Regions from separate parts of the Mycobacterium montefiorense genome, predicted to be linked through region 3. Evidence: predicted binding sites of a transcription regulator. Region 3 holds the regulator's gene; each other region holds the start of a gene.
What was found. The regulator LexA, encoded in region 3, represses DNA repair genes until DNA is damaged. The targets are predictions, from matches to a motif close to CGAACANNTGTTCG.
Positions count from the first base shown of each region.

Region 1: the regulator LexA is predicted to act here: its motif matches at 4,213-4,226, upstream of cofD (2-phospho-L-lactate transferase).
Region 2: the regulator LexA is predicted to act here: its motif matches at 3,662-3,675, upstream of H7K34_RS19325 (alpha-ketoglutarate-dependent dioxygenase AlkB).

Region 1 is NZ_JACKVL010000009.1:280,611-288,658, forward strand. Features, by position in the region: gene H7K34_RS08915 (NUDIX domain-containing protein) at 1-36, opposite strand, end outside; gene H7K34_RS08920 (class I SAM-dependent methyltransferase) at 33-1,622, opposite strand; gene H7K34_RS08925 (coenzyme F420-0:L-glutamate ligase) at 1,633-2,994, opposite strand; gene cofD (2-phospho-L-lactate transferase) at 2,991-3,980, opposite strand; gene H7K34_RS08935 (WhiB family transcriptional regulator) at 4,299-4,676, shown strand; gene H7K34_RS08940 (metallopeptidase family protein) at 4,698-5,120, opposite strand; gene H7K34_RS08945 (DUF3499 domain-containing protein) at 5,294-5,752, shown strand; gene H7K34_RS08950 (phosphomannomutase/phosphoglucomutase) at 5,854-7,251, shown strand; gene H7K34_RS08955 (TobH protein) at 7,248-8,048, shown strand, end outside.
Region 2 is NZ_JACKVL010000015.1:66,322-74,369, reverse strand. Features, by position in the region: gene H7K34_RS19350 (GNAT family N-acetyltransferase) at 1-659, shown strand, start outside; gene H7K34_RS19345 (linear amide C-N hydrolase) at 670-1,041, opposite strand; gene H7K34_RS19340 (linear amide C-N hydrolase) at 942-1,550, opposite strand; gene H7K34_RS19335 (DUF5642 family protein) at 1,679-2,353, shown strand; gene H7K34_RS19330 (DUF5642 family protein) at 2,382-3,035, shown strand; gene H7K34_RS19325 (alpha-ketoglutarate-dependent dioxygenase AlkB) at 3,063-3,647, opposite strand; gene arcA (arginine deiminase) at 3,757-4,968, shown strand; partial or broken gene H7K34_RS19315 (DUF559 domain-containing protein) at 5,020-5,867, opposite strand; gene H7K34_RS19310 (dolichyl-phosphate-mannose--protein mannosyltransferase) at 5,976-7,544, opposite strand; gene rsmI (16S rRNA (cytidine(1402)-2'-O)-methyltransferase) at 7,570-8,048, shown strand, end outside.
Region 3 is NZ_JACKVL010000013.1:581,575-589,622, reverse strand. Features, by position in the region: gene H7K34_RS16115 (PhzF family phenazine biosynthesis protein) at 1-671, shown strand, start outside; gene H7K34_RS16110 (peroxynitrite isomerase) at 704-1,189, opposite strand; gene nrdR (transcriptional regulator NrdR) at 1,249-1,713, opposite strand; gene H7K34_RS16100 (LysM peptidoglycan-binding domain-containing protein) at 1,871-2,359, opposite strand; gene lexA (transcriptional repressor LexA) at 2,656-3,357, shown strand; gene H7K34_RS16090 (LGFP repeat-containing protein) at 3,377-5,659, opposite strand; gene H7K34_RS16085 (acyl-CoA dehydrogenase family protein) at 6,216-7,376, opposite strand; gene hflX (GTPase HflX) at 7,505-8,048, opposite strand, start outside.

The DNA.
Region 1 (8,048 bases), on a different contig from region 3:
GGTGAGGAGCGAGATCGCCGAGTCGCGGATGCTCATCGCGCGCTGCGCCGGGTTCGGCGATCGCGCAGAGTCTGCCATGCCGCTCGGCACTGCGCGACGACATCCGGCGACCAGCCGAGCCCGTCGATCAGGACATGACGGTCGACGGTGTCGAGTGCCTTCTCGATTTCGTTGGCTTTCAACAGGAGATCGACATCTTCGGCGAGTCCCGCGCCGGCATGCGCCGGTGCGGGAATGGGCAGCTGCTCGGCTTCGCGCGGCTCCAGTTCCAAGATTCCTCCACCGTAACTACGGCCCATCACCTCGGCGAAGGCGAACGTCGCGCTGTTGTGGAACACCGCGGCAAACGCCGCCGGGTCGACCCGGCTTTCGCGGGAGCCGATGAGCCGCACCCGATGCACGGTGTCGGTGCTCGTCGCGCCGGCGGCGTTCACCGTCAGGCGCGGGGCCAGGTGAATCTGGCGCAGCAGGAACAGGTCGGGGACCCATAGCGACGGAGTACGCCACCACGGCGTCCGGATCGAGCACTTGTAGCCGCGGTGGACGCCGTCGGCCTCACCCGCATCGATGTGGGCGGCCAGAGCGGAATCGGCCGGGGTGTCCGGGGCGTTGAGCAGCCAGGTCCGGTGCCCGGCCGCGACATCGCTTGCCCGGCAATCGGTGTCGTAGACCAGGCCGCTCAGCTGTCTGCTGCGCGAGACGAGCGGGACGCAGTGCGGCCGCAGTCCCAGCTCGTGGGCTTGTGCGTTGGTGAAGGTGAAGAAGCTGTTGCGGCCTGTCACGATGCCGACGTCGACATCGGCGATGGACCCGAGCCGCGTCATCGTGTCGGATCCCTTGAGGGTGCGCAGCAGTCCGATCGCGGCGGGGTCCAAAAAGTATTTGGTCCACTTCTCCTGTTCGTGCAGCAGCGCGGGAGCGGAATCCACATCGAGGTCAGCGTCCTCGAGTGCATCGGCGTCGGTGAGATTGACCGTGCGAATCCGCGCGGGGCCCGCACCGGTCACCCCGCAGAACAACACGACTTCCTGCAGGATGCCGTCGAACACCAGACGTTCAAATGTGATCAGGGTGATTTCGCGATAGCGGGTGAGCAGAAATTCGCGCAATTGCGCGGCATAACCGACTTGCAGCAATTCGGCGGGCAATACCAAACCCACTCGTCCACCATCGCGCACCAATGCGGTGCTTGCTACGACGAAAGGAACCCACGCATTGGTCAACCTGCTGGGGCGCAGACCTTCGCGTCGCATCAGCTCGAGCGCCGGCTCTCGTTGCTCGGATGCCCAGTTGCCGAATCGAATGTAGGGCGGGTTGCCCGCGACCCCGTCGCGGTCGGCGGACTGGATCTCGGTCAGCCAGACGAACAGGTTCGCGGCGTCCACCGGAGCGAACGCTCGCGACTTCGCCGCCTCGCTGTCGACGAGTTCCACGCCGTGCGCCTGGTTGCTCAGCTCGGCCAGCTCACGCAGGATTGCGCCGTCGCCGCAGGAGGGTTCGACAATCCGGGGGCCGGCCTCGCGGACCCAGCGGGCCAGAAATCGCGCCACCGATGTCGGTGTGTAGTAGCCGCCGCGGACCTTGTCGGCCGATACGGCCGCCTTGCCCGCGAACGTCTTCACCGGCTCAGTATCACTTGTCGATCAGGAGATCCCCGGGATGCACGGGATCGCGCAACCCGGCGGCCCGCGCTTCTTCGGAGGCGTAACCGATCGCGATGGCGCCCAACGGCTCCCAATCGGGCGGCAATTCCAGCTCGGCCCGCACCAAATCGGCGGCAAAGATCGTCGAGCCGATCCAGCAGCTGCCCACCCCCCGAACGGCCAGCGCGACCAGCAGAGCCTGCACGGCCGCGCCGACGGCGACGGTGAACATCGTGTGCTCGGCATCGGTGCGCTCGGCGTCGGTATAAGTGTGTGCCCCGTCGAGCACCAGCATCGGGATGACCACCTCGGGTGCGTCGTAGAGGATCTGGCCGCGTGCCACCCGCCGGTCGATCGAGACGGCGGCCCTGCCGTCACCGGCGAGGTCGGCGCGCCACTTGTCCTGCATGCGGTCGAGCAGTCGGGTCCGGGTGGCCGCAGTGCGCAGCCACACGAACCGCACCGGGCGAGTGTGATGCGGGGCCGGTGCAGTCAGGGCCTCGGCGACGGCGGCCTCGATCAAATCCGGCGGCACCGGCTCGTCAGAGAACCGGCGCACCGATCTGCGCAACAGCTGGGCCTGTCGGCGGCCCATGTCGATGGCTTCGGCGGTGCCGAGCCAGAACAGATCGTCGGGACCGGATCGCAGCAAATGCCGTGCCGTGGTGCCGTCATCGACGACGCGCAGGCCGCGCACGACGGCCACCGGCATGGCGGTCAGCTTGCCCTTGACCAGATCGGCAGCCGCGGCGACTTCGTCGGCCACCGCGATCTCGGTGACCACCAGCTCGTTGCCATGCTCGTCGACCGCACCGCAATAGCCGTGCAGCACAGCCAAACCCGCTGCACCGACCGCGGCGTCGATCTGGCCGTTGCGCCAGGCCCGGCCCATGGTGTCGGTGATCACCACCGCGACGCCGACACCGAGCTTGTCGCGCAATGCGGTCCGCAGCGCCGCCGCGCTGGCGTCGGGGTCGACGGGCAGCAGCGCGAGTTCGGTCCGGCCGACATTGGATCCGTCGACACCGGCGGCGGCCTGGACCAGCCCGAGCCGGTTCTCGGTGATCAGCGTTCGGCCCTTGCGGGCCAGCACCCGCACCGCCTCGTCGTCGACCAGCTTGCGCCGGAGCTCATCGCGCTCCTCGGGATTCTCGGGCGCGGCGACCAACCGGCCCTCGCATTTGGACACCACCTTGCTGGTGACCACCACGACGTCGTTGTCTCGCAGCCATGGCACGGCGGCGGCGATCGCGGCACCGAGATCGTCGCCGGGGCGGAATTCAGGAAGCCCGGTGACGGGCAGGATCTCGATCGCCGCGGCGGTGCCATGCTCTTTCGGCGTAGGGGTCATGGCAGCACGCCCGCAATGTCGAATCCGGCGGAGACCATTTCGGCGGTCGCCTTCGGGTCGCTCATCAGCAGCGGCACCGAGCGCACCGCGACGCCTTCGATTTCCGCGTGATCGCCCTCGTGCACGAGCCAGCAATCCAATATCCCGGTGGCCGCGCGCGCACCGTAGTACCTACCGACGGCTTCGGCGGTGGAATCGACCCCGATCACCTCGAGGCAGGCATCGGCCATGCCACGCAATGGCTTTCCACCGATGATCGGCGAGTAGCCGACGACCGGTGCGGAAGCCGCCCGCAGCGCGCCGCGAATGCCCGGGACGGCCAGAATCGCGCCGACGCTCACCACCGGATTCGACGGAGCCAGCAAGATAATGTCGGCGTCGCCGATGGCCTGGACCGCTTCAGTTGTCGCGCTGGCCGTTTCGGCGCCGACGAACGCGAAGCTGTGGGTGCTCACGTTGGCCCGATAGCGCACCCACCATTCCTGGAAGTGGATCGCGCGCCGGCTGCTGTCGGCGGGATCGGTGATCACCACGTGTGTTTCGCAGCGGTTGTCGCTGGCGGGTACCAGTTGCGCGCCCGGTTGCCACCGGTCGCAGAGCGCCGTGGTGACCGCTGACAGCGGGTAGCCGGCGTTGAGCATCTGGGTGCGTACGAGATGGGTTCCCAGATCGCGGTCACCCAGTTGGAACCAATCCGGCTGCACACCATAACGCGCCAATTCCTCTTTGGCATGCCAGGTTTCGTCCCGGTGACCCCATCCCCGCTCGGGGTCGACGCCTCCACCTAAGGTATACATGCAGGTGTCCAAATCTGGACAAATCCGGACCCCATGGATCCAGGCATCGTCGCCAATGTTGACGACGGCAGTCAGCTCGTGGCCGGTTGCTCGTCCCTCGGCGCTGAACTGACCCAGCCCGAGTAACTGTTGAACACCCAGCAGGAATCGGGCGCCGCCGACCCCGCCGACCAGAACGGTGACCTTCACATCGCACGACAGTACCGGCCACCGAAGGTTCGAAATCGACGACCACATCCAACAGTTGGGAGCGGTTGTGATGGATACGCCGAAGGGCCGGAATAACAGAAACGCCGGAATTTGATCACGAGATGGTATGGAAATACGCCGAAACGCTTGACCCGGCAGATTAACCCGTGTCTAATCACATCAGTGTCATTTCCCGGTTGGCCGGCCGGTTCCGGTGTCGCAGACCGAGATTCGATCACTTGTTCGAATTGTCTGTTACATCAGAACAGCGGGAAACAACCACTCTCTCAAACACGAAGCTGAGGAGGCGTACGACGCATGTCTTACGAGCACCTACGGGGCGTCATGCCAAGCACTGAGCACGCCGCGATCAGCTCCTCGCCGGCGCCGATTTTCCGGCCGCACTTGACCGTGGTTCCCGATGCGCCAGTCGCATTCGAGCCCGAGCCGTTGCCGTTGCCGGAATCCGAACTCACTCCGGACCAGTGGCAGGACCGCGCGCTGTGCGCGCAGACCGACCCGGAGGCCTTCTTCCCGGAGAAGGGGGGGTCGACCCGCGAGGCCAAGAAGATCTGCCTGGGCTGCGAGGTACGTCACGAGTGCCTCGAGTACGCCCTGGCGCATGACGAGCGCTTCGGCATCTGGGGTGGCCTCTCCGAGCGCGAGCGCCGCCGCCTCAAGCGCGGCATCATCTGACGCGACAAACCCTTATCGGTTTTATTCGTCCTCGATCGTCGGGTCGATAACCGTTGGTTCAACGTCGAGATAAATGGCGACCTGAGCCACCAGAATCTCATGCAATAATTCGCCAAGTTCGACGGTGTCTTTAGCGCGCCGTTCGATGGGTTTGCGAAACAGCACAATTCGCGCCCTTGTCGAATTGCCTCGGACATCCACCCCGGCCGGGATCAACCGGGCCAGTGCGATCGGTCCGTCGGCGACGACCTCGGGCGGCCACTGCACGCTTTCCGGATCCTTGGCCGCGATGCGGGGAATTTCATCGACTGCCACATCAAGTTCGGCCACTCGCGATTGCCAGCGCCGCTCGATGGGTTCGTAAGCCTCGAGCACCGCCATGTCGAATCGCTCGGCCCGACTGCGCCATCCGGGCACCGTCGTCGGCAGCAAAGGGCTGCGCATATCGCGCCCCCGCCGAGTTGCCCGGTGCCCAGACGTTCGGCCTGACGGCCGCCCGTTGCGCGGGAAACTGCGCCAATTACCCACGCGCCGATGGTAACGGTTGAACATCGTGCGTCGAACGGATGCGCGTGTCCGGCGCTTCGGGGGCGTTTCCGCACGATAGCCTTTGCGACGTGAACGTTCCCCGTCGCTGCTGCCGGCCCGGGTGCCCGCATTACGCCGTGGCGACCCTGACGTTCGTCTACTCGGACTCGACGGCAGTTGTAGGACCACTCGCGACCGCGCGCGAGCCGCATTCGTGGGATTTGTGCGTCGGCCACGCCGGCCGGATCACCGCGCCCCGCGGATGGGAGCTGGTGCGGCACGCCGGACCCCTGAATTCGGAGCCCACGAATCCCGACGAAGACGATTTGGTCGCCCTTGCCGATGCCGTGCGCGAAGGCGGTCAGGGGGAGGCGGCGGTGTCGTACGCCGGCGGAACCGGCATGCCGCTGAACGGCTTTTCCGATCAACACGTCCAGCACGCCGGAGCTCAGGCCACCGCGCCCAGCAGCCATCTGCTCGCGCCGTCCGAAAAATGCTCCGGACGCCGCCGCGGGCATCTGCGGGTGCTGCCCGATCCGTCCGACTAGCGCGGCGGGGTTTCTTCTAAACCGTTTGGAACCGTAACTTCTGCGGGCCGATAGGCTGACGCCAAGAGGCAAATCAATCTATGGCGTCAAGGAGGCCCCGCATGTCCCGGCCCGCCGCGACTGTCCACCGTGTCATCAAGGCTTATGACATCCGGGGGCTGGTTGGCGAAGAGATCGACGAGTCGCTGGTCGCCGACATCGGGGCCGCGTTCGCCGCGTTGATGCGCGGCGAGGGTGCCCAACGTGTGGCGATCGGATACGACATGCGCGACAGTTCGCCGTCGCTTGCCGCTGCCTTCGCGACCGGGGTGACCAACCAGGGCCTGGACGTGGTGCGCATCGGGTTAGCGTCCACCGATCAGCTGTATTTCGCCTCGGGCTTGCTGGACTGCCCAGGCGCGATGTTCACCGCCAGCCACAACCCCGCCGCCTACAACGGCATCAAGCTCTGCCGGGCCGCCGCCTTGCCGGTCGGCGCGGACAGCGGGCTGAAAGTGATCACCGAAGACCTGATCGCCGGGGTCGGGGCTTACGACGGGAAGCCCGGGACCATCAGCGATCGTGACGTGCTCGCCGACTACGGCGAGTTCCTGCGTTCGCTGGTCCAGACCTCCGGATTGCGCCCGCTGCGGGTGGCGGTGGACGCGGGCAACGGCATGGCCGGGCACACGGCACCGGCGGTGCTTGGCGCGATCGGCTCAATCACGTTGCTGCCGTTGTACTTCGAGCTTGACGGTTCGTTTCCCAATCACGAAGCCAACCCGCTGGACGCGGCCAACCTGCTGGATCTGCAGTTTTATGTGCGCGAAACCGGTGCCGATATCGGGCTGGCCTTCGACGGCGACGCCGACCGGTGCTTCGTGGTCGACGAGCGCGGGATGCCGGTCTCGCCATCGACGGTGACCAGCCTGGTGGCCGCCCGCGAACTCGGCCGGGAGATCGGCGCCACCGTCATCCACAATCTGATCACGTCTCGCGCGGTGCCCGAACTGGTCGCCGAGCGCGGCGGCACACCGCTGCGCTCGCGCGTCGGACACTCCTATATCAAGACGCTGATGGCCGAAACCGGTGCGATCTTCGGCGGTGAACATTCGGCGCACTACTACTTCCGTGATTTCTGGGGCGCCGATTCGGGCATGCTGGCCGCGCTGTACGTGCTGGCCGCCCTCGGTGAGCAGGACCGGCCGCTCTCGGAGCTGACCGCGGACTACCACCGCTACGAATCCTCCGGCGAGATCAATTTCAAGGTGGACGACGCCGCATTGTGCGTGGACGCCGTGTTGAGGTCGTTCGGCAGCCGGATTCACTCCATCGATCACCTGGACGGGGTGACGGTGGATTTGGGCGACGGCAGCTGGTTCAACCTGCGCACCTCGAACACCGAGCCGTTGCTGCGGCTCAACGCCGAGGGGCGCACCGCCGAGGATGTCGAAGCGATGATTGCCGAGATCAGCACCGAGATAACCGGCCAGGTGCAGCGCAACGAGGGTGTGCCGTGAACGCCACCCGCGCGATCGATCTAGAAGACATCGACGGCCTGCTCGCCGCCGACGGACAGGGCTTGTTGCGATCCGTCTCGTCGGCGGGAGCGCAGGTGCGCGCCGTCGCCGCGGCGGTCGACGAAGGCGAACTGAACTCCCTGCGCACCGGCGACCGCCCACGCAGCGTCATCTGGGTGGCCGGCCGGGGGACCGCCGAGGCGGCCGGGGCGATGCTGGCCGCGACGCAGGGCGGCGCGGCGTCGGCGCCGATCGCGGTCGTCAGCGAGGCCCCGCCGTGGGCGGGTCCGCTCGACGTGCTGATCGTCGCGGGCGACGACCCCGGCGATCCAGCTCTGGTCAGTGCCGCCGCGACCGGGGTGCGCCGCGGTGCCCGGGTGGTCGTCGTCGCGCCGTACGAGGGTCCGCTGCGCGACGCCACCGCCGGCCGCGCCGCGGTGCTGGCGCCGCGGCTGTGGGTTCCCGACGAGTTCGGATTGTGCCGGTATCTGGCCGCCGGATTGGCCACGTTGCAAACGGTGGATTCCCGACTGGATATCGATGTGCCGGCGCTCGCCGACGAGCTGGACGCCGAGGCACTGCGCAACAGTGCGTCCCGTGAGCTATTCACCAACCCGGCCAAGACAATTGCCGCACGCCTGTCCGATCACCGGGTTGCGCTGGCCGGTGACTGTGCGGCGACGCTCGCGCTGGCCCGGCACGGCAGTTCGGCCCTGCTGCGGATCGCGCGCCAGGTGGTCGCCGCCACCGGGCTGGCGGACGCGGTTGTGGCACTGCGCGAGCCCGCCGAGGTCGGC
Region 2 (8,048 bases), on a different contig from region 3:
ACGATGCGTTCACCCGGTTGGTGCACATCCCGGGCATCACGCCCCGACTGTTGCGGACCGTGCGCCAGCGTCTGGCCGCCTTCGTCACGCCCATCCCGATACGGGTGCGCGACAGCACCCTACTGCTGCTGCGCCCGGTGCTGCCCGGCGACGACGAGCGGACCGTGCACGGTCATATCCAGTTCTCCGGCGAGACCTTGTATCGCCGGTTCATGACGGCCCCGCTGCCGTCGGCGGAATTGATGCACTACCTGTCCGAAGTCGACTATGTCGACCACTTCGTGTGGGTGGTGACCGACGGCACAGACCCGGTGGCCGACGCGCGATTTGTCCGCGACGAGAAAGATCCCACGGTCGCCGAGATCGCGTTCACCGTCGCCGACGCTTATCAGGGCCGGGGGATCGGGAGCTTTCTGATCGGTGCGCTGTCGATCGCCGCCGAGGTCGACGGAGTCGAAAGATTCTCTGCGCGAATGCTTTCCGATAATCTGCCGATGCGCACGATGATGGACCGTTACGGCGCGATCTGGCAGCGCGAAGACATCGGGGTGATCACCACTGTCATCGATGTTCCGCGCCCGCGCGACCTGGGCATCAAGCGTGAGATGGCCGACGAGATCAGACGTGTCGCACGTCAGGTGATCGAGGCGCTCGGCTGAACCGGCGTGTTCAGCACGAGGGCTGGTACGGGGTGAACTTCGAGGTGACGTCGCCGACGAGGTCTTCGTCGTACGGGTTGATCGCCTTCGGCTCGGATCCCGCTGTGAAATCGAGGCCGTCGAGCTCAATCCACACCGTGTTCGGGCTGGTGGTCAGCTCGAAGAAATAGGTACGGTTCGTCAGATCGGTGACGGTGCGGTATTCGGTGTTGTAGATCCCGAAATCCTGGTAAGGCGCCCCGAAGGGCACCGACACATTGCGCATGATCGCCATCACGCCGGCTACCGCCTGACGGATGTCACGCGGCTCGGGCAGCAGTGCGACAAAGTACGCGGCGCGCTGGAAACGATCGATCGGGTTGACGTTGCCCGGCAACGGCATATCGCAGCCTGGGTTCGAAAGTCTTGCCGTGAAAGCAGTTCCAACTGCTGTTCGTAAGTCGGGTCGTTGGTCATCAGGGTGTACTCGCGGCCGTGATGCACGACGATGCGGCCATGGTCGAACTCGACGACGGCCGAGTCGCCGGACGCATCCTCGATCGCGAGGTGGATGGTGGCGTCGTGCCCGCGGGCGTTGATCATCACCAGCTGAATGCCGTCCATCAAGGTCAGCGCCTCGGAGACGGTGGCGGCTTGGTCGAGCAGGTACTGGGTCCACAGCCCGACGTGCAGTCCCGGCTTGGATGCATCGCGCGGGTCCAGATCTGTTGCCTCCAGGTACAGCCCGTGCACGGCCAAGCCGCGTTCGTTGATGCCGTCGAAAGCGCCGACGCCGTAGACGGTGGTGACCAGGCTGCCGTACCGGCTGGTCCAGCGCAGTGGATTGTCCGCGACAACGGTGATGCCGGCCGCGATGCCGCCGTCACGGTCGAGTCCTCGTGGGAATGCCACGATTAACGGTTCGGTGGATTCCGGCCCCAGTCCATGCTGCGCCCGGTCAGAACGGCGAGGTCGTTGGTGTTCCAGAGAACTCGTGTGCACACACGCGCCAACCTACACGTCTCGTAAGATGAACGAGCATGCGGCCGTTCTGGTTTGGCGCGGTACTTACGGCGTCGGTGGCTGCCTGCGGTGCGCATTCGCCCGCGCACCGACCGTCGGCGCCACCGTCGCCGTCGGCGCATGGCACCGTCGTCAACCCCGCCAACATCAAGCGAGTCGTTCGCGACCTGCCACCCAACTACGAGGTCACCAGCGGCATCCCCAGCGCGGCCTCGCCCCGGGTGATCTGGGGTCTCGACGCCGATGCGACGTCCAAGCCCGCGGTATGCGCCACGCTCGCCGATCCCGGCAAGGCGCCCGATCAATCCGCTCAGGGCCTGTCCGCCTCGGGTCAGGGCGGCATCGTCAACGCCGTGGTGGTGGCTTTGCCGGGCCCCGTCGACCTGGACCGTAACGTCGCCGACGCCTGCGGCCAGTTCACGATGACCGACGCGCACACCACGGCCACCGTCCGGCTCACCGACCCGCCGCACATCGACGGTGCCGAAACCCTCGGCATGGTCGTCGATACCAAATCCGCCGTCGAGGCCGGCACCGAAATCGATTCGCGGGCATATACATTCATCGCCTACCTGGGCGGCTACTACGCATTCACCACCCTGACCACCGATCCGGGTTCCGCGCTGCCGGCACTACCGCCGCAATTCGCCGCCGATCTACTTGCCAAAACGGTATCCACGTTGCGCAGCTGAACGTATGCCTTTGGGTAGATTAGCCACGGTGTCCAAGCTGGTATGCGTCATCGCAGCCGTGTGCGTGCTCGCCGGCTGCTCATCAAATACCACCACCGCGATGAACGCCGACATCGCCAAGATCGCCCAGGTCAAGTTGGACTTTGGACCCGAGTTCAAAGTCACCGACGTCTCGGAACGCGCGATCGATCCCAAACTGCTGTCCGCCCGCAAGCTGCCCGAGGGCCTGAAGTTCGACCCCGCCAACTGCGCGAAGCTGGCGTCGGGGCCCGACATGCCGCCGGACGTCAAGGGCAACATGGCAGCGGTGTCCGCCGAGGGCAATGGCAACCGGTATGTCGTCATCGCGGTCGAGACCTCCAAGCCACTGCCGCCCAATGACCCGAGCAAGGACTGCGACAAGGTCGCGTTCTCCGGCGGCCAGGTACGCGGCGGCCTCGAGGTCATCGACGCGCCGCACATCGACGGGACGCACACGTTCGGCGTGCACCGCGTCCTGCAGGCAGTGCTGACCGGCGGTACCCGCACCGGTGAGCTATACGACTACTCCGCGCAGTTCGGCGACTTCCAGGTGATCGTGATCGCCAATCCGCTGGTCACCGCGGACCAGCCGGTCGCCAAGGTCGACACGCAGCGTGCTCGCGACCTGCTCGTCAAAGGGGTGGCCGCGATCCGCACCTGACGCTCAGCGCACGTCGCGTGGCCGGAACTAGATGCTGACGCGCGGGCCCTTGCGCAACGAGGTCTTCGGAACGGCGTGCTCCCAGGTGCGCTGGCAGGATCCGCCCATCACCAACAGGTCGCCGTGCGCCTGCGGCAGCCGCAACGACGGCCCGCCACCGCGCGGCCTCATCGCGAAGGTGCGGGTGGCGCCGAGACTGATGATCGCCACCATGGTGTCCTCGGAGCTGCTGCGGCCAATCGTGTCGCCGTGCCAGGCGACACTGTCGGAGCCGTCGCGGTAACAGCACAATCCGATCGTGGTGAAGGGCTCACCGAGCTCGCCCGCGTAAATGTCGTTGAGCCGGCGGCGCAGGCGCGCCAGCAGCGGGTGGGGCGCCTCCTCGACGGTCAGGTCGTGAAAGCTCACCAGCCGCGGCACCTCGACCACCCGGTCGTACATCTGGCGGCGTTCGGAACGCCACGGGACCGTGGACAACAGCGCGTCGAGCAGGTCGTGCGCACCGTAAGGGTCGTCGCTGAGCCAGCCGGCGCGGATCTCGACGAAGGCACCGTTGCCCAGGTGTCGTCGCTCGGTGTGCTCGAACAGCGAGCCCTGTACCGCGGTCCCCACGACGCTCAGCCTATCGCACATTCGTTCGATTGATTGGGACTCGCCGGGCCACCAGCGTGCCTCGGGGTGTGACGCGACGGCCATGATTTCCGCGGCTACGGTTTAGGGCGTGGGTGTTATCGAACTGGGCACCAATTCCGAGGTAGGCGCGCTGCGGGTGGCGATTCTGCATCGCCCCGGTCCCGAGCTGCGCCGACTCAATCCGCGCAACAACGACCAGCTGCTCTTCGACGGGCTGCCGTGGGTTGCTCGTGCGCAGGAAGAGCACGACCAGTTCTCCGAGCTGCTGCGGTCTCGCGGGGTGGAAGTCCTGCTGCTGTCCGACCTGCTGGCCGAGGCACTCAACCACAGCGGGGCCGCCCGGATGCAGGGGGTGGCCGCCGCTGTCGATGCGCGCCGGCTGGGAGTGCCACTGGCGCAAGAGCTTTCGGCATACCTGCGTGGCCTGGACCCGGCAAAGCTGGCGCATGTCCTGATGGCCGGCATGGCGTTCAACGAGCTGCCACCGGATACCCGGACCGACGTGTCGTTGGTGCTGCGCATGCACCACGGTGGGGATTTCGTCATTGATCCGTTGCCGAATCTGGTGTTCACCCGGGACTCGTCGATCTGGATCGGCCCGCGGGTGGCGATCACGTCGCTGGCGTTGCGAGCCCGGGCGCGCGAGGCGTCGCTGACCGATCTCATCTATGCCTACCACCCGCGGTTCACCGGTGTGCGCAAGGCTTACGAATCACGGTCCGCTCCGGTCGAGGGCGGCGACGTGCTGTTGCTTTCCCCCGGGGTCGTCGCGGTCGGAGTGGGGGAGCGCACCACGCCTGCCGGTGCGGAAGCGTTGGCGCGCAGCCTCTTTGAGGACGACCTCGCGACCACGGTACTGGCCGTTCCGATCGCGCAGCAGCGTGCGCAGATGCACCTGGACACGGTGTGCACGATGGTCGACGCCGACACGGTCGTGATGTACGCCAACGTCGTCGACGACCTTTCGGCGTTCACGATTCAGCCCACATCCGACGGTGTGAACATCAGCGACGAAACGCCGTTTCTGGAAGCGGCAGCCAAGGCGATGGGGATCGACAAGCTACGCGTCATCGACACCGGTCTGGACCCCGTCGTCGCTGAACGCGAACAGTGGGACGACGGCAACAACACGTTGGCGCTGGCGCCCGGCGTCGTCGTCGCCTACGAGCGCAACGTGCAGACCAACGCTCGCCTGCAGGACGCGGGCATCGAGGTGCTGACGATCGCGGGGTCGGAATTAGGCACCGGCCGTGGCGGCCCGCGGTGCATGTCGTGCCCGGTCGCCCGCGACGCGCTCTAGTTTTTCGTCGAGATTGCCGCCATGGTCGTGGTCGGCGTTAATTCATGACCCTCACCGCAATCTCGACGCGGATCGGTACGCCAATGCGTCGCGTGTCCGCTGGACGATGACGTGCGGCCGGTCCTCGTTGATCACCCTGATCACCCGCCAGCCAAGACGATCGAGCATCTCCGCTCTTCGAATGTCCTTTACGTACTGCGATCGATCACTGCGATGTTGGTCGCCGTCGTATTCGACTGCCACCATTGGCTTTTCCCAGCCCAGGTCAAGGTAGGCGACGAGATGGCCATCGGTGACTTTGATCTGGGTGGCGGGCTTCGGTAGGCCAGCGTCGATGAGGACCAGGCGCAGCCAGCTCTCTTTGGGCGATTGCGCTCCGCCGTCCATCAGGGCGAGGGCGTCTCTGCATTGGCGAACACCGCGTGCTCCCGGGTGGCCAGTGATCAGCGCCGCTGTGTCAGGGGCGACGATCCCCGTCGCGGCGCAAAGCGCGTCGAGGTTGGCAACTGCGGCACCGCGCGGCAGGTTGCGTGCCAGATCGAACGCCGTGCGGGCAACACCAGTTACCCGCAGGCCGCTCACTTCTACGATTTCGTCCAGCGCGATTCGTTCGCGGCGAACGATGATTCCCGGTGGTGGATGGTTGAACGGCCCGAGGAGTTCAACGGGCGCGAAATCGTCGACCCATTTGGCTCCGTGCAGCGCGGCGGCAGCACGGCCGGCGATGATCCCCTTACGGCCAGACCACAACCAGGCCGCGTAGATGTTGTCCCACAGCGATCTCGCCGCATCCTTTTTCAGGTACACGTCGTGATGGATTTGCCGGTAGTTCCAACGCAATTGGCCGCGGTCAGCGTGCCGCGCGCTATTGCTTCGCTTCCGAGAAAGACCCCCGCCACGCGCTCATCATGCTGGCCCTGGCCGACAGCTCAGCGAGATTGCCGCCAGGGCTGTGGTTGGCATCGATTTCACAACCCTCACGGCAATCTCGACGCGGAAATGCAAAGTTACCGCCAGCTGGGCAGCCAGATCTCCATGTCCCAGGTCTGCTGTGAGATGGGCATGCCGGTGAGCACCGGGAACAGCCACGCGAAGTTGGTCACCACTAAAGCGACGTAAGCGCTCACGACGATCAGTCCCAGCGTCCGCCGTTCGGTGGTTTGGCCTGGGCGATACAGAATGTCGCCGCAGATCAGTGCGATCCCCATCGCCAGGAACGGCGCCATCGTCGCGGCATAGAAGAAGTACATCTGCCGGTCGATGTCGGCGAACCACGGCAGCCACCCGGCGCAGTAGCCGACCAGCACCACCGCGTAGCGCCAGTCCCGGCGGATAACCGATCGCCACAGGGCGTACAGCAGCACCGGTACCGCCAGCCACCACATCGCGGGCGTGCCGACCAGCATCTCCGCCTTGACGCAGGACTGCGCGCCGCACCCGCTGACGTTCTGCTGATCGATCGCGTACAGCACCGGCCGCAACGACATCGGCCAGCTCCACGGCTTGGATTCCCACGGGTGGTAGTTGCCCGCCGCATTCGTCAGTCCCGCATGGAATTGCAGTGCCTTGGCGCTGTAATGCCACAGCGAGCGAAGGGCATCCGGAAACGGAAAGTCACTGTGCGGGCCGATCGTCTGGCCCACCTCGTGCCGTTCGATCGCGGTCTCCGACGCGAACCACGGCGCATAGCTGGCCAGGTACACCGCGATTGGGATCAGACCCAGCGCGTAGCCGGTGGGGAACAGGTCACGTCGCAACGTTCCCAGCCACGGCCGACTGACCTGATACTGCCGGCGCGCGGCTACATCGAACGCGAGCGACATCAAACCGAAGAACACCACGAAGTAGAGGCCGGACCACTTTGTCCCGCAAGCCAATCCGAGCAGGACGCCCGCCAAAAAGCGCCACCAGCGCACACCCAGCCGCGGACCCCACACCGTGTCGGCGTTGCGGCCTTCGCGCAGTGCGACGTGCATTCGCCGCCGAACCTCGTCGCGGTCGACGATCAGCGCGCCGAACGCCGCCACCACAAAGAAGGTGAGCAAGCCGTCGAGCAGCGCGGTGCGCGAGGCGACGAAGTTCACGCCGTCGCAGATGCACAGCACGCCGGCGATCGCACCCACCAGCGTCGAGCGGCTGATGCGGCGCACGATCCGCATCACCAGCAGCACCATCACCGTGCCCAGTAGCGCCCCGGTGAACCGCCAGCCGACGCCGTCGTAGCCGAAGATCGCCTCGCCGATCGCGATCAGTTGCTTGCCGACCGGCGGGTGGACCACCAAACCGAACCCGGGGTTGTCCTCCACTCCGTGGTTGTTCAGCGCTTGCCAGGCCTGCGGCGCGTAGTGCTTCTCGTCGAAGATGGGGGTGCCCGCATCGGTCGGCGAGCCCAGGTTGACGAACCGGGTGATTGCGGCCAGCAGCGTGATGATGCCGGTGACCACCCAGCCGCGGATATCGTCGAGCGGCCCGAAGTCCGCGGTCGGAACCAACGGCCCCGGGCTGACGACGGGCACGACGCGCTCGTCGACGGCACTGCGAACGTTCAAGGAGGCTTCGCTGGGCGGGGCGGACATCGGTGTCGATCGTAGGCTGTCCGTCATGTCCCACGGTCGCCTACTGCTCGGTGCGACCCCGTTGGGTCAACCGTCGGACGCGTCCCCGCGGCTGATCAGGGCGCTGGGCGAAGCCGATGTGGTCGCGGCAGAGGACACCCGGCGAGTGCGGACGCTGGCCAAAGCGCTCGATATCCGGATCGCCGGCCGGGTGGTCAGCATGTTCGATCAGGTCGAAGCCGCGCGGGTGCCCGCACTGGTCGACGAGATCAGAGCCGGTGCGACGGTGCTGGTGGTCAGCGACGCCGGAATGCCGTTGATCAGCGACCCCGGCTACCGGATGGTGGCGGCATGCGTCGAGGCCGGCGTGCTGGTGACGTGCCTGCCCGGACCGTCCGCGGTGACCACCGCGCTGGCCGTGTCCGGTCTGCCATCGGAGAAGTTCTGCTTCGAGGGTTTCGCCCCCCGCAAGAGTGGCGCGCGCAAAACCTGGCTGGCCTCGCTGGCCGACGAGCGGCGCACCTG
Region 3 (8,048 bases):
CGGTGTTGCGTGTCTTCACCGACCGGGCCGGAAAATTCGGCAATCCACTGGGCGTGGTCGACGCCAAACAGGTCGCTCTCGCCGATCGCCAGGCGCTGGCAGCCCAATTAGGTTACAGCGAAACGGTATTCGTCGATCTTCCGGCCGGCGGCTCAACCACAGCGCAGGTCACCATCTACACTCCGCGCATCGAAATTCCGTTCGCCGGGCACCCGTCAGTGGGCGCGCCGTGGTGGCTGCGCGCCAACGGTACGCCGATCAACACGCTGCAGGTACCAGCCGGCATTGTGCAGGTGCACTACGCGGGTGACCTGGTGGGCATCAGCGCCCGCTCGGACTGGGCTCCCGTGTTCGCAGTGCACGAATTCGATTCCGTCGAGCAGCTTCTGGCGGCCGACCCAGACGATTTTCCCGACGACACCGCGCACTACCTGTGGGCCTGGATCGATGAGTCCGCCGGGGCGCTGCGTTCCCGGATGTTCGCGGCAAATCTCGGTGTACCCGAAGACGAAGCGACCGGCTCGGCAGCGATGCGGATTACCGACCATCTTAGCCGCGACCTGAGCATCACCCAGGGCAGAGGATCGATGCTGGAAACTGTCTGGAGTCCCGAGAGCTGGGTTCGGGTGGCTGGCCGCGTCGTCAACGACGGTGTGACACAACTGGACTGAAGGATACTCGGCCAGCCGAGGCCGCTGGGAATTCAGGACTTCCGCTGCAACTCCGCGGCAAGATGATGCTGCATGGGTTGCCCGACCGCACCCATTTGTACCGAGTACGTAAGCTGGTCGCCGTCGAGGCGGATGGAACGACCAAGCGCGGAAACCTCTTTGGCGGTCGGCGTCAAACCGATCGACGTGGTGGCCAGCTCGATTTCGATGACATCGCCGGTCGACCGGTAGGAACCGACCTCGATTTCGGTGACCCCGCTGGGGTGAGCCAGAACCAGCTCGACGTGGCCGGGTTCGGGCACCCGAAGATAGCCGGTCTCGGCGTGCAGCGGTTTGCCGTCGGCCAGCGCTTTGGTCTTTTGCGCGTAGGCCAGAAACGGTTTGCCCACATGGGAAAACACAACTTCTTCGAGATACTCGAAGGGCTGGATCGTCGGATATTCGCCCGCACCGCGACCAGCCCAGGTGCCGAGCAGCGGCGCGAGCGCCTCGAGATCCGGATGCAGGTCACCAGGCATGAATTCAGCCTAGTCCGGTGCCGACCAGTACCGTTGCGCCCGAGTCACGCGGCGGACCATCAGGTGGGTGTCGATACCTTGCGGTGCTGGCGCAGCGCCTCGATCTCGCGTTCGAAATCGTCGGCCGAAGAGAAGGACCGGTAAACCGACGCGAAGCGCAGGTACGCCACCTCGTCCAGGTCACGCAACGGCCCCAGGATCGCCAAGCCGACCTCGTGACTGGGAATCTCGGGCGAGCCGGCGGCACGGACGGTGTCTTCCACCTGCTGCGCCAGCAGGTTCAGCGCGTCCTCGTCCACCTGACGGCCCTGGCACGCGCGGCGCACCCCTTTGACGACCTTTTCGCGGCTGAACGGCTCGGTGACTCCGCTGCGCTTCACCACGGCCAGGACCGCGGTTTCTACCGTGGTGAACCGTCGCCCGCACTCCGGGCACGATCGGCGGCGCCGAATGGCTTGGCCTTCATCGGTTTCCCGCGAGTCAATTACCCGGGAATCGGGATGGCGGCAGAACGGACAATGCATGACCGCTCCTTCGCGGGGCCGGCATCTCGCAGAACACTCCGAGCGTACCCGTGCGCTCCCCCGCCGAGCCAATGTAGCCGCGCCACGGGTGCTGGTAGCGGTGCGAGGACTGAGCGGCGTTGGCGTAGAGCGGTTTTCGTACGGCGTCGCCGCGCCGTCAGCCGACCGGCGCGATCAGGGTCTGGCCGGCGGCCAGTGACGGCGAGTTCAGGTTGTTGAGTTCGCGAATGCGGTCGGCAACCTGGCGCGCCGGCGCTTCGGGCGCTACCCGGTGTGCGACGTCTTGAAGGGACTCGCCCGGCTCGACCTGCACGACGGACAGCCTGTCCGGTACGGGAGCGGCGGCGGAGTCACCGTTGGCGATCTGACCGAGATTCGCGACCAGACCCAGCCAGAGCGTGATGATCCCGGCCATCAGGGCCAGCCCCAGCGTCGTCCCCAGTGTGGCCGGACGGCGGCGATGCGGCGTGGCCGACATCGCTACCCCGGTACCGCGGTACCGCATTGGCGCGCCGGCCGGCCGCGACTGCACGGACCGGCGCGACCGCAGCGCGCGTTCCTGGTCGTAGCGAGGCCGTGCAACCAGCCCATCGCTCGGGCGCCGCACGTTGTTGGTCCGCGGTGAGACTGTGTGCATGAGCGTCATGTGCGTTCCTCCGGTCAACTAATCCTCGCTCGTGTGTTCGACACTATCGCTCGTGTGTTCGAAATCCGAACATTTGAGCGGAGCGTGTCGCACGAGCAAAACGCTAGACCACGCCACCGACAACCTCCATCGGTCGCTATCACTGCCATCACGCACAAATACCCGGTCTTTTCGAGAGTTACACCATTGTTATTCGCAAAAGTTGCGCGGATCACTGTTTCGGGAGACACGAAGGGACGACACGCTAGTCGAACACATGTTTGATTCTCGGCTTCCAGGGGGTTACATTCAGTGCCATGAGCGACAGCAACGACACCTCAGCCACCGGCCCCGAAGGCCGGTTGCATTCCGTGGATTCATCGCTTACCCAGCGGCAACGCACTATCTTGAACGTCATCCGTCAATCGGTGACCACCCGTGGATATCCGCCCAGCATCAGGGAGATCGGCGATGCCGTCGGGCTGACTTCGACGTCCTCGGTGGCTCACCAACTGCGTACTCTGGAACGCAAGGGATTTCTGCGCCGCGACCCGAACCGCCCCCGGGCCGTCGATGTTCGCGGCGCCGATGACCTCGTTGCGGCGGCGCCGGCCACCGAGGTCGCCGGATCCGACGCGTTGCCAGAGCCGACGTTCGTCCCCGTGCTCGGGCGCATCGCGGCCGGTGGACCGATCTTGGCCGAAGAAGCCGTCGAGGATGTCTTCCCGCTCCCCCGCGAATTGGTCGGCGAGGGCACCCTCTTCCTGCTCAAGGTGGTCGGCGACTCGATGATCGAAGCCGCGATCTGCGACGGCGACTGGGTCGTCGTGCGGCAACAGAATGTCGCCGACAACGGCGACATCGTCGCCGCCATGATCGACGGTGAGGCCACCGTCAAGACGTTCAAGCGCGCGGGGGGTCAAGTGTGGCTGATGCCGCACAACCCGGCGTTCGATCCCATCCCCGGCAATGACGCGACCGTGCTCGGCAAGGTCGTCACGGTGATCCGCAAGGTCTAGTGCCGCGAAAGTTCGCTATCTAGTCGGCCTTGATGAAGCCGTTGACCAGCGCGGCTTCCTCGCTGGACAAGAACACTTCGGCGAGCGTGTCGCGATAGAGGTCGCTATCCGGGGTGTAATAGAGGCCGAAGCGGGTGCTCGCCTTGATCGGATAACCGTCGGGAATCAGATACGGGTCATCCAGAGGCAGGTGGATCGTCGGACGTCCGGCCGGGCCTAGTGCCCCGAGGGCGGCTGCCGACTCGAAGTCTGACTCGTCGTCAGCGTCCGCGGCGGCGTGCCGTCCGCCACGCGATGCAGCGCCTACCGCGGCGGCGAGGCCGGCCGCGACATCATCCGCAGCGGCAGCACCGGGCGTGACGCCGCTTGCGGCGGCAAGATCGGGCGGCGTATGCGGCACGGCCACGTCGGGATAGGCCGCCTCCGCATCGTCGGCACCCGGATAGCCCGCCTCCGCATCGTCGGCACTCGGATAGCCCGCCTCCGCATACGGGGTGTCTTCCTCGGCGGCGTCAGGGTAGGCGGCTTCCGGAACGCTCGCATCGGTGTATTCAGTGTCCGGATCGGCGCGCTCCGACACTTCGACATCATCCAGGTAGCCGGCTTGGAGTATCTCATCGCCATAGCCGGCCTCGGTGAGATCGTCCGCCGACACCACATGGATGGAATCGGTGTCGACCGTGTCGGGATCCTGGTCGTCGACCCCTAACTGATCCCACTCTTCCTCGGATACGGATTCGTCGGCGTAACCGGCCGCGGCATCTTCGTCCAGTTCGACCGTTTCGGGTGAATGCGGCCACCTGACTCGCGGGGCGTCGTCGTCGTGGTGCTCCAGTGAGTGCACGTCGCCATAGGACAAGTGCTCGGTCGTGGCATCGGCGTAGTCGGGCCCCCAGCGCGGCTCACCCGAGTCGTCGTAGCCACCGACGTCGACGTCGCGATCGAGGTTGTAGGGCGCGGCATTGCGCTCGGCGCGATGCCGGCGCCACCGCAACGCCACGAACACCGCCAGCAGCACCAGAACCAGCAGCGGGACCAGGGCGAACAGGTACCACCAGCTCCAGGTGAACCACTTGTTGGAGTGCTGCGGCATTGCCGAACCACTCGGCTGGTTTTGTCCCGACACCTGCAGGCCCGACAACAGCGGAGCCAGGTTCGCCGGGTCGGTGGAGAAGGTGTTCTTCGCGCGGTTCCACGAGATCTTGCCGCCGGTGAACTTCTGCGAGATCACGTCGCCGTCGACGGTCTGATCGCCGACCGGGGCACCCAGCTTGCCGGTGGGACCGCGCAGCTTGTCCCAGGCCGCCTTCATCGCTCCGCGCACGACGAAGGCACCGTGGTCAGAGCTCCAGAAAATCACCGGCTTGTCGGCTGCCGAGAACGTCGCGATCCGGCTGTTGGGGCTGACGCCGCCGTCGGACTCGTTGGCGATCGGGAAGCCCAGGTCGCTGCTGACCGGGCCACCCACCGACTCGTACTTGGCCAGAATGTCGCTTTCCAGGGCGTTCGCGCCGTTCGCCGGGCTGAAGAACACCTTGCCGCCGGCAAAGTTCTGGGCGATTCCGTCGCCGCCGATCGGATACTGGCCGCCCTGCTTGGCGCCCAGCGGGCCGTTCACACCGCCGGCCGCGCGCCAGGCCATGTTGATGGCCGCGGCTGGATCGATGGCTACCTGCAAGCCCTTCAGCTGGTCGGCCAATCCCGCTGGCTCAGTGGTGAATTCCTTGGTTTTGCGGTTCCAGGAAATCTGGCCGGCGCCGAACTTCTGCGAGGACACTTCGCCGTCGTAGGTCTCATCTCCGACCGGGGCGCCGAGAACGCCGCCCGAGCTACCGAGTTTGTCCCAGGCGGCGTTCAGCGCGCCGCGCACGACAAACGCGCCATGATCGGGCGTCCAGAAAATCACCGGCTTGTCGCTGGCCGAGAACGTCGCCACGCGGCTGTCGGGGCCCGCGAGTCCGGGAACCTCGTTGATGGTCGGAAATCCCAGATCGCTACCGGCCGGGCCGCCGAGCATGTCGTACTTTTCCAGGATCGGCCCGTACACGAATTTCGCACCGGTGGCCGTGGTGAAGAAGAACTTGCCGCCGTCGAAGTCGCACGCGAAGCCGTCGGCCACGGGATAGACGTCGCCCTTGCGGGGGCCTAGCGGTGAGGTGGGGCCGCCGGCCTTGTCCCACGCGGCCATGATGGCGGCTTCGGCGTCGCCGATCGGAGAAGCTGAGGCGGTAGGTGCCAGCAGCACGACGGCCAACGCTGTGGTCGCCACGCTGATCAGCGCCCGCCCGGCGAGCCTGCGCACTTGACCTCTCTTCCCGTTCACCAAGCCTCCCAGCCGACGGATATGCCCTCAAATATGGCCATGCCCGTGCCCTGCGGACCCTGCGAGCGGTTGGTACCCCGAACGCGGGTTACGAACCCCATCAGAGTTCGCATATCGCCGGGCTCGCATAACTTTGCTCTAGCGAACAAGAAATGCGAAGGCAATTCGCGAATATTACGAAAACGGATACCGCTCTGATGTCGAAATGATGCGGGACGACGATCGCGTCGCGACTCATCGTATGTTCGTACACGCCGTGGGCGGGTGATTGCGCGCTCCACGAAGCCGAAACATATGCGCTGACCGTACGCGAAGCCATCAGTTCGCCGGCTATGCACTCGAGCAAAGAAGCAATTCATGGGCGGCAACCATTTTGCCGCACACCAGGGCAACCAGACGGTAAGCGCACTAGTTGTGCTTCGGCCGTGTCACCATCGGCGCGCGTTTCGAACGTCCGCCCACGATTCGTTGTTGCGTGGCAGCAGGATTGGTTCACCGCCGCCGACGCTAGCCGACGGGGTTGCGATCATGAGCGTCAAACGCCGAGGCCGCGCCCGATGATTTCCTTCATGATCTCGGTTGTGCCGCCATAGATCGTCTGCACCCGGGCGTCGAGATAGGAACGCGCCACGGGGTATTCGCGCATGTAGCCGTAGCCGCCGTGCAGCTGCAGGCAACGGTCGATCAGGTGCACCTGCTTTTCGGTGGAGTACCACTTGGCCATTGCCGCTTGCTCGGCCGTCAGCTTCTTGTCCAGGTGCAGCCGGAGGAACTCGTCGACCATGATGCGCACCACGGTGGCCTCGGTTGCCAGCTCGGCCAACACAAACCGGCTGTTCTGGAAACTGCCGATCGGCTTTCCAAAGGCTTTGCGCTCCTTGGTGTATTGCAGCGTCTGATCGAGCACCTGCTGCATCGCCGCGGCCGCCATGACGGCGATCGAGATCCGTTCCTGCGGCAGGTTCTGCATCAGGTAGATGAAGCCCTTGCCCTCATCCCCCAACAGGTTTTCGGCCGGAACCTTGACGTCGGTGAACGACAACTCCGCCGTGTCCTGCGCTTCCAGTCCGATCTTGTCCAGATGTCGGCCCCGCTCAAAGCCTTCCATGCCGCGTTCGACGACGAGCAGCGAAAAGCCCTGCGAGCCCTTCTCCGGATCGGTCTGGGCCACCACGATCACCAGGTCGGAGTTGATTCCGTTGGTGATGAACGTTTTTGCGCCGTTGAGCACATAGTGATCGCCCTGCTTGACCGCACGAGTCTTGATGCCCTGCAAGTCACTGCCGGTACCCGGCTCGGTCATGGCGATCGCGGTGATCAGTTCCCCGGTGCAGAACTTTGGCAACCAGCGTTGCTTCTGCTCTTCGTTGGCCAACTCCAGCAAATACGGCGCGACGATGTCGTTGTGCAGTCCAAAGCCGATCCCGCTATAACGCCCGGCGGTGGTTTCCTCGGTGATGATCGTGTTGTACCGAAAATCGGCATTGCCGCCGCCGCCATACTCTTCGGGCACCGCCATGCCGAGGAATCCCTGCTTGCCGGCTTCAAGCCAGACGCCACGATCGACGATTTTCGCCTTCTCCCACTCGTCGTGGTACGGCGCGACATGGCGCTCGAGAAAGGCCCGGTAGGACTCGCGGAACAATTCGTGCTCGGGTTCGAACAGTGTGCGTTGGTACCTGATTGCGCTGCTCATGGATAACCTCCGGCCAACGGGAACTCTGTCGCCCAACATATACCAACCAGACGGTTGGTCGGCAGCTGACCCGACGGCCGACCTGATGGCACCTCGTAGCGGCTAGCAGACCTCGTCAACCACGGTGGCTAGTCCGTGGCGAATTGCCGCAGGCTCGCGGCCAGCGCCTCGGGAACCCGGGCCTTGATCCGGGTGCCGTCGGGCTTGTGCTCGGCTTGCTGGACCCGGCCGTCGGCGTGCACACGCGCCACCAAGTCGCCGCGGTCGTAGGGAATCACCACGTCGACGGCGGTATCGGTGGGAGCAGCGAGCTCCTCCATCCGCCGGCGCAACGCGTCGATCCCGTCGCCGGTGTGCGCGGAGACGAACACGGCACCGGGCAGCCCATGCCGAAGCTTGGCCAGCATCAGATCGCTTGCGGCGTCGATCTTATTCACCACCAGCAGCTCTGCAGGCGGATCACCGTGGTGGTCGGAGACCACTTCGGAGACCACCTGGCGCACCGCATTGATCTGGGCGACCGGGTTGACGTCGGAACCGTCCACGACGTGCACCAGCAGATCGGCGTCGACGACCTCCTCCAGCGTCGAGCGGAATGCCTCGACCAGCTGGGTGGGCAGGTGGCGGACAAAACCGACGGTGTCAGTGAGCACGAACGGCCGGCCATCATCG